DNA from 2 places in the Luteibacter mycovicinus genome. Region 1 is predicted to be linked to the other one. Evidence: predicted binding sites of a transcription regulator. Region 1 holds the regulator's gene; the other holds the start of a gene.
What was found. Region 1 encodes FliA, which starts transcription of late flagellar genes. Its sites were predicted from a motif close to TAAAGTTTNNCNNNCNNNGGCCGATAA; they were not measured.
Positions count from the first base shown of each region.

Region 2: a site for FliA is predicted at 1,966-1,992, ahead of FA85_RS09320 (methyl-accepting chemotaxis protein). Genes of this name have one in related genera too.

Region 1 covers NZ_JQNL01000001.1:1,118,926-1,123,254, forward strand. The annotation lists gene FA85_RS05050 (protein phosphatase CheZ) at 4-645, opposite strand; gene cheY (chemotaxis response regulator CheY) at 656-1,057, opposite strand; gene FA85_RS05060 (RNA polymerase sigma factor FliA) at 1,111-1,842, opposite strand; gene FA85_RS05065 (MinD/ParA family ATP-binding protein) at 1,839-2,714, opposite strand; gene flhF (flagellar biosynthesis GTPase FlhF) at 2,785-4,152, opposite strand; gene flhA (flagellar biosynthesis protein FlhA) at 4,186-4,329, opposite strand, start outside.
Region 2 covers NZ_JQNL01000001.1:2,062,349-2,066,677, reverse strand. The annotation lists gene FA85_RS09335 (TonB-dependent siderophore receptor) at 1-210, opposite strand, end outside; gene FA85_RS09330 (FecR family protein) at 235-1,257, opposite strand; gene FA85_RS09325 (RNA polymerase sigma factor) at 1,254-1,817, opposite strand; gene FA85_RS09320 (methyl-accepting chemotaxis protein) at 2,046-3,623, shown strand; gene FA85_RS09315 (ArnT family glycosyltransferase) at 3,741-4,329, shown strand, end outside.

The DNA of each region.
Region 1 (4,329 bases):
GGCTCAGAATCCGAATTCGCTGAGGAGGCGATCCACTTCGTCCTGGCTGACCTTGTCCGCGGCCGGCGCATTGCCGCCCGCGAGCGACCCGGTCAGACGGACCAGCTCGACCAGCGACGACTCGACCTTGGCCATGAACGCCTCGACCTGCGCCACGCGCTGACCGGAAAGATCCTGCCACGACTGGGCTTCGACCATTTCGCCCAGGCCGATGTCGCAGCTCTGCGCGAAATCGCCCACGCGCACGGCAAGCGCCGTCGCGTTAGCGCCAAATGCCGGGTCGGCATGATCGAGCACCAGCACTTCGTCGGCCTGCTTCGCCAGCGCCTGGGCCTGCGGACGCAGCTTTTCGCTGAAGTCCAGCGTGCGGTGCGCCGCGGTCGAGCTCATCTCGAGCACGTCACGCAGATGCTTGCGCGCATCGCTCATGTTGCCGGGCACGCCGTCGGTCGAAATGTCCGAAGCGAGGCGGCGCACGGATTCGTGCAGGTCGCGCGCAAGGTGGCCCAGCGCCAGGAACAGGTGCTGCTCGCGGCTGCGGATCAGGTTGTCGAGTGCCTTTTCGAACGCGGCGCCGTCGTCGGCCTCGAGCAGCTCGCGCAGTTCGGGGACGACCTCTTGGCCGGGGGAGAGCATCGTATTCATCGTTATTCCCTTAGCCCGCAGCCGCGGCGAGTCGTTCGAAGATCTTGTCGAGCTTTTCCTTCAGCGTGACCGCCGTGAAAGGCTTGACGACGTAGCCGTTAACACCGCTCTGCGCGGCGGCGATGATCTGGTCGCGGTTGTTCTCCGCGGTCACCATCAGCACCGGCAAGGACTTCAGACCGGCATCGGCGCGGATGGCGCGAAGCAGGTCGATGCCCGTCATGTTGGGCATGTTCCAGTCGGTGACGACGAGGTCGATCGGCTGCGAGCGCAGCAACGCGAGGGCCGCGTTACCGTCTTCGGCTTCCTGGATGAGCGTGTTGGTGAAACCCAACTCGACCAGGAGATTCCTGACGATGCGCCGCATGGTGGAAAAGTCGTCCACCACGAGGATCTTCATGTTCTTGTCCAAAACTGCTCTCCGCCACGTGCTTTTTCTTTACCGGCGACGGCACCGCGATGCCGTCACTGCTTGTCTTTCCAACCCGTCATGCGTGCACGCAGGCGAATCAGGGCCTGGCCATGGATCTGGCACACGCGCGACTCGCTCACACCCAGTACCACACCGATTTCTTTCAGGTTGAGCTCTTCATCGTAGTACAGCGACATCACCAGCTTCTCGCGTTCCGGCAGGCCGTCGATCGATTGCGCCAGCGCGTCGCGCAGGCCGTTCTTCTCGAAGTTGCCCTCCGGGCCCGAGGCGTCGGGGTCCGCGACGTCGATCGCCGCGCCTTCGTCGCCTTCCGGCGCCGTGAGGCTCAGCAACCGCGCGCTCGCCGCGTCGGCCAGAATCTGGTTGTACTCCATGGCGTCGATACCCAGCCGCTTCATCACTTCCGCGTCTTCGGCGTCGCCACCCGTTTCGTTCTCGATCTGCCTCGTTACTTCAGCCACCTCGCGCAACTTCCGGTGGACGGAGCGCGGGGTCCAGTCCGTCTTGCGCAGTTCGTCCAGCATGGCGCCACGAATGCGGATGCCCGCATAGGTCTCGAAGCTGGCCGCGCGAGTCGGCGAGTAATTTCTTGCGGCCTCGAGCAGTCCGATCATTCCGGCCTGCATGAGGTCATTCGCGTCCACGCTTGGCGGCAGGCGGCCCATCAGGTGATAGGCGATCCGGCGCACCAGGGGTGCATGCGTTTTAACCAGTTGATCCGCTGGAACTCTAGTGATTTCAAGGTATTCGCTAGCGACACTCACAGCGGCAGCCCTCCCCCCATGTGGTTCCGTTCGGCGAAAAAGCCGATGCGACCCTGCACCCGGGGTTCGGGTTCACCCCATGTATCGACCGACCGGGCCAGATTCTTGAATCCCACCGCCGAGCGGCTGCTCGGCCAGGCGTCGACCACGGCCGCCTGACGGCGGATGGCCTGACGCAGGTACTCGTCGTGCGGAACCATGCCCATGAAATCCAGGGACACGTCCAGGAAGCGGTTGGTCACGCGGGCCAGCTTCTCGAACAGCTGACGGCCTTCCTGCGCATGGCGGACCATGTTGGCGACGATGCGGAAGCGGTTCACGTCGAACTCGCGGCTCATCACCTTGATCAGCGCGTAGGCGTCGGTCAGCGAGGCCGGCTCGTCGCAGACCACGACCACCACTTCGTCGGAGGCTGCCGCGAACATCGACACGCTGTCGGAGATGCCGGCGGCGGTGTCGACGATCAGATATTCGGGGGCGACCGGGTATTCGTCGAAGGCGCGGATCACGGCGGCGTGCTCGATATTCGGCAGCTGCGCCATGCGGCGCGCGCCCGAGGTCGCCGGGATCACCTTCAGGCCGTGGTTGGCGTGGAGGATCAGGTCCTCGATGCGGCACTCGCCTTCGAGCATGTGGCCCAGATGGCGCGTGGGCTGCAGGCCCAGCAGCACATCGATGTTCGCCATGGCCAGATCCGCGTCCAGCAGGACCACGTCACGGCCGCCCATCGCGAGCGCCATGCCGAGGTTGACCGCCACCGTGGTCTTGCCCACGCCGCCCTTGCCGCCCGCCACCGCGATGCTGCGCGTGGGACGACGGTCGGCGAGCCAGTTGAGCCCAGCAGCCTGGGTGGAATCGACGTGTGTGTTCATGAAGGAATTCACTGCCGTGAAGGGGTGTGCGGATGCGGATGCCGTGGTCACGTTACTTCAGTTCCCGGTGTCAGGCGATGGCTGGCGCGGTGGAGAAGCCGAAACGGTCGGCGAGAATCGCGTCGTCCGGTTCGTCGGTGCGCTGCTTGACGAGTTGAGCGGCCAGGCAGACGAGTTTGCGCGCATCCGCGGAGGCGATGTCTTCCGGCACGCGCTGGCCATCCGTGCTGTAGTCCAGCGGCAGTCCGTGGCGGATGACGGCCGACAGGGCACCGCCGATCAGCGGGGCCTCGTCGAGCTTGGTCAGGATCGCGGTCTGCGGCGCCAGCGGCGCGTAGGCACGGATCGCGTTGTCGATGGCCTGCGCCTGCGCGTTCGCGGCAAGCACGAGGCAGACACGCACCTCGGTCATCGCGCGCAGGGTGTCGAACTGCTGCTGCAGCTTCGGATCGTTACCGGCCAGGCCGGCGGTGTCGATCAGTACGGTGTGCTTGCCACGCAGCTGGAGCAGCACGTTGCGGAGGCTCTGTGCATCGTGGGCGTTGTAAACGCGCACGCCGAGCAGGCGGCCGTAATGTTCCAGCTGGGCGCCCGCACCGATGCGGTACTGGTCGGCACTGATCAGCGCGACGTTCGAGGCGCCGTGGCGGAGCACCGCACGCGCCGCAAGCTTGGCGATGGTGGTGGTCTTGCCGACGCCCGTCGTTCCGACCAGAGCGGTGACGGCGCTACCGGCGGTGTCGGCGTTGCGGCCGCTGGTACGGATGTTGCGCGAGAGGATGCCCAGCGGCAGGTAGCGGGCCTGCTCGGCGGTCATGCCCGGCGGTAGCTCGGCGCAGAGCGCGCGAGCCACGTCGCCGTCGATGCCCAGGCGGGTCATCTCGCGGAGCACGCGGGCGCGCAGCGGCTGGTCGCGGTCCATCTGATTCCAGGCGAGCGTGGACAACTGCACTTCCAGCATCTCACGCAGGCTGTTGATCTCGGCACGCACGCCATTGACGGCGGCGTCGCTGTTCGCGTTGTGGTTCGGGGCGACCGTCGCGGCGCGCACCACATCGGCGACGCTGGCGGCGAGCGCGGCGCTCGACTGACGCTGCGGCGCATTCGGATTCGCGACCTGCGGAGCGGCGGGCGCCGGAGCACCGCGCGTCACACGTTCGACAGCGGCGGCGGTCGCGGCCTTGGCCTGATCGATGCGTGCGGCGAAGTCGTTGTCGCGGCGCGCGCGGATCGGGGCTTCCTCGCGCTCGCGCGGCGGAAGATCGACACCGAAGCCGGCTTCACGCACCAGCGCTTCGTCGTAATCCAGCGCCGCGATGATCTCGATACCGTCGTCCAGCCGACGGGTCGACAGGATCACGGCATCCGGGCCCTGCTCGTCGCGCACCTGGCGCATGGCCTGGCGCATGTCGGGGGCTACGAAGCGTTTGATTTTCATGCGTTCGATCCTGTGTCCATGTTCATTCCCCACTTACCTGCCGAGCGCCGTCACCAGCTTGACGCGTCGGTTATCCGGAACTTCGTTGTAAGCGAGTACATGCAGGTTTTGGGCCACATGACGCGTGAAGCGCGAAAGCCATGGACGAAGCGCAGGAGAGACCAGCAATACCGCCGG
Region 2 (4,329 bases), 940 kb from region 1:
CGAGCCGGACGCGGTGAGCACCTGCACGTTGGCCTGTTTACCCCAGGCCAGCAGCGCCGTGGCCAGCGGCTGCGGCGCGATGGCGAACGCGACGGGAGCGGAGCTGAAACCATCGGCCGGAACCTCGGCGGCGCAGGCGGCGCCGTGCGCGAGCACTAACGCCAGCGCGCCGGAGATTGCGCGCCGGCGCCCGCGAAGCGAGTACTGCAAGACCTGCGGCCCCAACGGTGGTGTTCAGCGCGGCCTGGCACCCCGCGTCATGGCGGTCTGACGGGTGAGTTCCAGCCGGTCGGTATAGGCATCGACGCGCACCGGAAACACCCGGGGCAGTGCCGCCACCCAGCTGTCGATGGTATCGACCTGCACGGTGCCGGTAAACGTCAGCCTGCCCAGCGCGGGATCGGCGAGGCGGATAGGCCGGCTGCTGTAACGGTTGACGTTGTCGACCACGGACGACAGCGGCTCATTGACGAATTCCAGCCGATGGCCGCGCCACGCGGTAGCCGTGGCCGGATCGACGTCCAGAATGCGCATGGCGTGAGTCTCCGGATCGAATGAGACTTCGCGCCCGGCACCGAGTTCAATGGTGCCGTCGTCGCCCTGGGCGCCCGTCGGCGATACCTGCACCCGGCCTTCGGTCACCGCCACGGTGACCCGGTCGCCGGTGCGGCGCACGTTGAACGCCGTGCCGAGGTCGCGAATACGCAGTGGCCCGGCATTGACGACGAACGGACGCTCGGCATGCGCCACCCGGAAGAAGGCCTCGCCCGCATCCAGATCGATCGCCCGCTCGTCGTGGCCATAGCGCGTGGTCACCGAGGTCGCGCCCCCCAGCTCGATGCTGGAGCCATCGGGCAGGTCGATATCGCGATGGCCGGCACGTTCGCTGGCGTACTGGCGAGTCGAAGCCTCATGGGACGGGCGCAGGCCGATGAATGCGCCCGCCCCGAGCAGAGCCAGCGCCGCCACCGCAGCGGCTGCCATCGCGATGCGCGGCCGCCGTGCACGATCCGGATGGAGCGGGGCCGGGGCGTAACGCTGCACGAAGCGTTCGCGCAGCGACGGGGCCATGGCGCCCGCCGCCTCGGCCAGCGCCGAGGCGCGCTCGAACGCTTCCGCATGGCGCGGATCGGCCTCGAGCCAGTCGCTCCAGTCCAGCAGCGCCTGTTCGGGCAGGTCGGGATCGCGCAGCTGGGCCCACCAGTCCGCGGCGGTGTGTTCGACAGGGCGATCGATGCTAACGGGGGTCAGGGTCACGAGGGGTTCTCCGCGCGGTCGCGGCGTTCTCGGCAATGCGCCAGGGCATTGCCGACGTGGTAGCGCACCATGCGCTCGCTGAGCTTCATGTCCTTCGCGATGGAGGCGAAGTCGCGTCCGTCGATCACGTGCATAACGAAGGCGCGGCTGGTCTTGGGTGGCAACTCGTCCAGGGCCTGACGCAGGTCGCGCCATTGCTCGTGGGCCGACGCGTGTTGTTCGGGAATCGGCGTGACATGCCAGTCGTCGGCATCGGGATCGACCGGGGCCAGGGCGCGTACGTTCCGCATCCGCAGCTTGTCCACGGCCAGATTGGAGGCCGCACGGAACAGAAACGCACGCGGCGAATCGATCTTCGTCGCGTCGTCCAGCGCAAGCAGTTTCAGATAGACCTCCTGGGCCACCTCCTGGGCGTCGGCAAGCGAATTCAGCCGTGCCCGCAGGAAGGCGACAAGAGCCGAGTTGTGCTCACGGAACAGGGCGACCACCTGGGCGGCGCGCTTGCCCCCCGGTGAGGCGCCTGCCTCGGAAGAGTCCATGGTGTGTCTGACCGCGTTCATGGGGCTGGGTATCAATGGTCGCACGGTGGGAAATCGGCGCCCGTACGGGCAGGGACGAACGCCGATTTCCGCACCGGCGAACACCCTAGACGTGCCAGCTCCGGAAAATTGAAATGGGCCCCTTCACATCTGCATCGGCCGATACCGGTCAAGGCGTGGTGGACCGTGCCGATAAAGAGCCTATCCCTCACGATGCAAGCGGACTGCGTCTCCATCCGGTCCCCAGTCATGACGTCGTTCAACCGTTTTCGTATCGCCACCCGGCTTGCCGTCCTGGGTGCCATTCTCCTTGCCGCGACGGTCATCGTCGGCATCGGTGGCTGGCGCGGCCTTGCCCGTATGCACGAGGTCCAGGTGGCGTCGGCCCGCACGGCGCTGGCCTATTCCACCGCGGCGGATACCGCTCGCGTGGCCCAGGTCGACTTCAAGAAGCAGGTCCAGGAATGGAAGGACCTGTTGCTTCGCGGTGCCGATCCCGCCGCCTTCCAGAAGTACCGCGCGGCGTTCGGCACGCAGGCGGACGCCGTGAAGGCGGACCTGGAGCGGCTGCGTGCGCAGCTGGCCGGCGTGGGGTCGTCCGTGGCCGAAATCGACGCCATCGAAGCGACGCACGCCACCCTGCGCGAGAAATACCTTGCCGCGCTTGCCCAGTACACGGCGTCCAATCCGGGAAGTGCGCACGTCGTCGATGGGCTGGTGAAGGGAATCGACCGCGCTCCGACGGCCGCGATCGATGACATCGTGGCCCGGGTGCAGAAGGAGTCGGCGGTGACCTCGGCCCGTCTGGAACACGAAAGCGCCGCGGCCTTCCGCGCCGCCCTGATTCTGCTCGGTGCGGTCGTGCTGGGCGCGGTCGCGCTCGGTGTGGTGATCACCGTGCTGCTCGCGCAGAGCATTACGCGGCCGATCGGTCGGGCCGTCTCCGTCGCGGAAGCCGTGGCCGAAGGCGATCTTTCGACTGACATCCTCGTCCACGGCCGTGACGAGACGGCGCAGTTGCTGGGCGCGCTGGCCCGCATGAACCGACAGCTGCGCCAGGTCGTGACGACGATCCGCCAGGGGGCGGAAGAAATTTCGCAGTCGACCGGTGAGATTGCCGAAGGCAACCTGGACCTCTCGTCGCGCACGAGCGAGCAGGCCGCCGCGCTCGAAGAGACGGCCTCGTCCATGCAGGAATTCACGAGCAGCGTAAACGGCAATGCCGCGAACGCGCGCGAGGCGCGCGGCATCGCTGAAGCATCGTTGCTCGGCGCGCAGGAAGGCGAGGTCGCCATGCGCGACGCGGTCGACGCAATGGACCGCATCGCCGACGTGTCCGGCCGGATCGCCGACATCACCGCCGTCAGCGACCGGATTGCCTCGCAGACCCACATCCTCGCACTCAACGCGGCCGTGGAAGCGGCACGTGCCGGTGAGGCGGGACGCGGTTTTCATATCGTCGCGGCGGAAGTACGCACGCTGGCGGGTCACTCGAAGCAGGCGGCCAACGAGATCCGCCTCCTGGTGAACGAATCGGTCGAGACGATCGCCGACGGCGCCCGCCGCATCGGCAGCGCAGGCAGCGCCATGACCGAACTCTCCAGCGGCGTCGAGCGCATGACTCATTCCGTGCGTTCCATCGCCACGGTCAGTGACGCCGAGGCAGCGGGCATCCTTCAGGTGAACGAGGCCGTGCGTCAGATCGACGAGGTCACCCAGAGCAATTCGGCCCTGGTGGAAGAGGCCGCGGCGGCCGCCGACGCCGTGAAGCAACGGGCGCGCGAACTGGTCGACAGCGTGGCCTTCTTTCAGCTCGACGCCGCCTGATAAGGCGTCTGTAAGCGTCTGTCACAAGAGGTCGGCTAGGATGGCGCGACCTCAGCCGCCGTCCCATGTCCGCACTTGAACGACGAACGATCCTCCCGACGTGAATTTTACGGGTTCATGCTCATCGCCCTGGCGGTGCTGGCGGCGGGAATAGGACTGCGCGACCCGTGGCCGCCTGACGAACCCCGCTTTGCTCTCGTGGCGCGGCAAATGCTCGAATCCGGCCAGTGGCTGTTTCCCCATCGTGGGATGGAGCTCTACTCGGACAAGCCGCCGATGCTCATGTGGACCGAGGCGGCGTGGATGTGGCTCACCGGTGGCTGGCGTGGCGCCTTCCTGCTGACCTCGCTGTTATCGGGCCTGGGCACGCTGGCGCTGGTCTGGCACGCCGGACGCCGTCTCTGGGACGCTCGCACCGGTCTGTACGCGGCGATCGTCGTGCTGTCGACGATGCAGTTCATCGACGTGATCCGGCATGCGCAGATCGATCCGCTCTCGCTGTTCTGGATTACGCTGGGCAACGTCGGCATCCTGATCCATTGCCTGCGTGGTCCGAGCTGGCGCATGTACTGGCTCGGGTGCTTCGCGGCGGGGCTCGGGGTGATCACCAAGGGCGTCGGTATCGTCGCGCTGCTCATGTTGATTCCTTACGGCGTCATGCGTTTCCGGCGATGGCCGGGCGTCACGCGCACGCAGGGCGACGGCT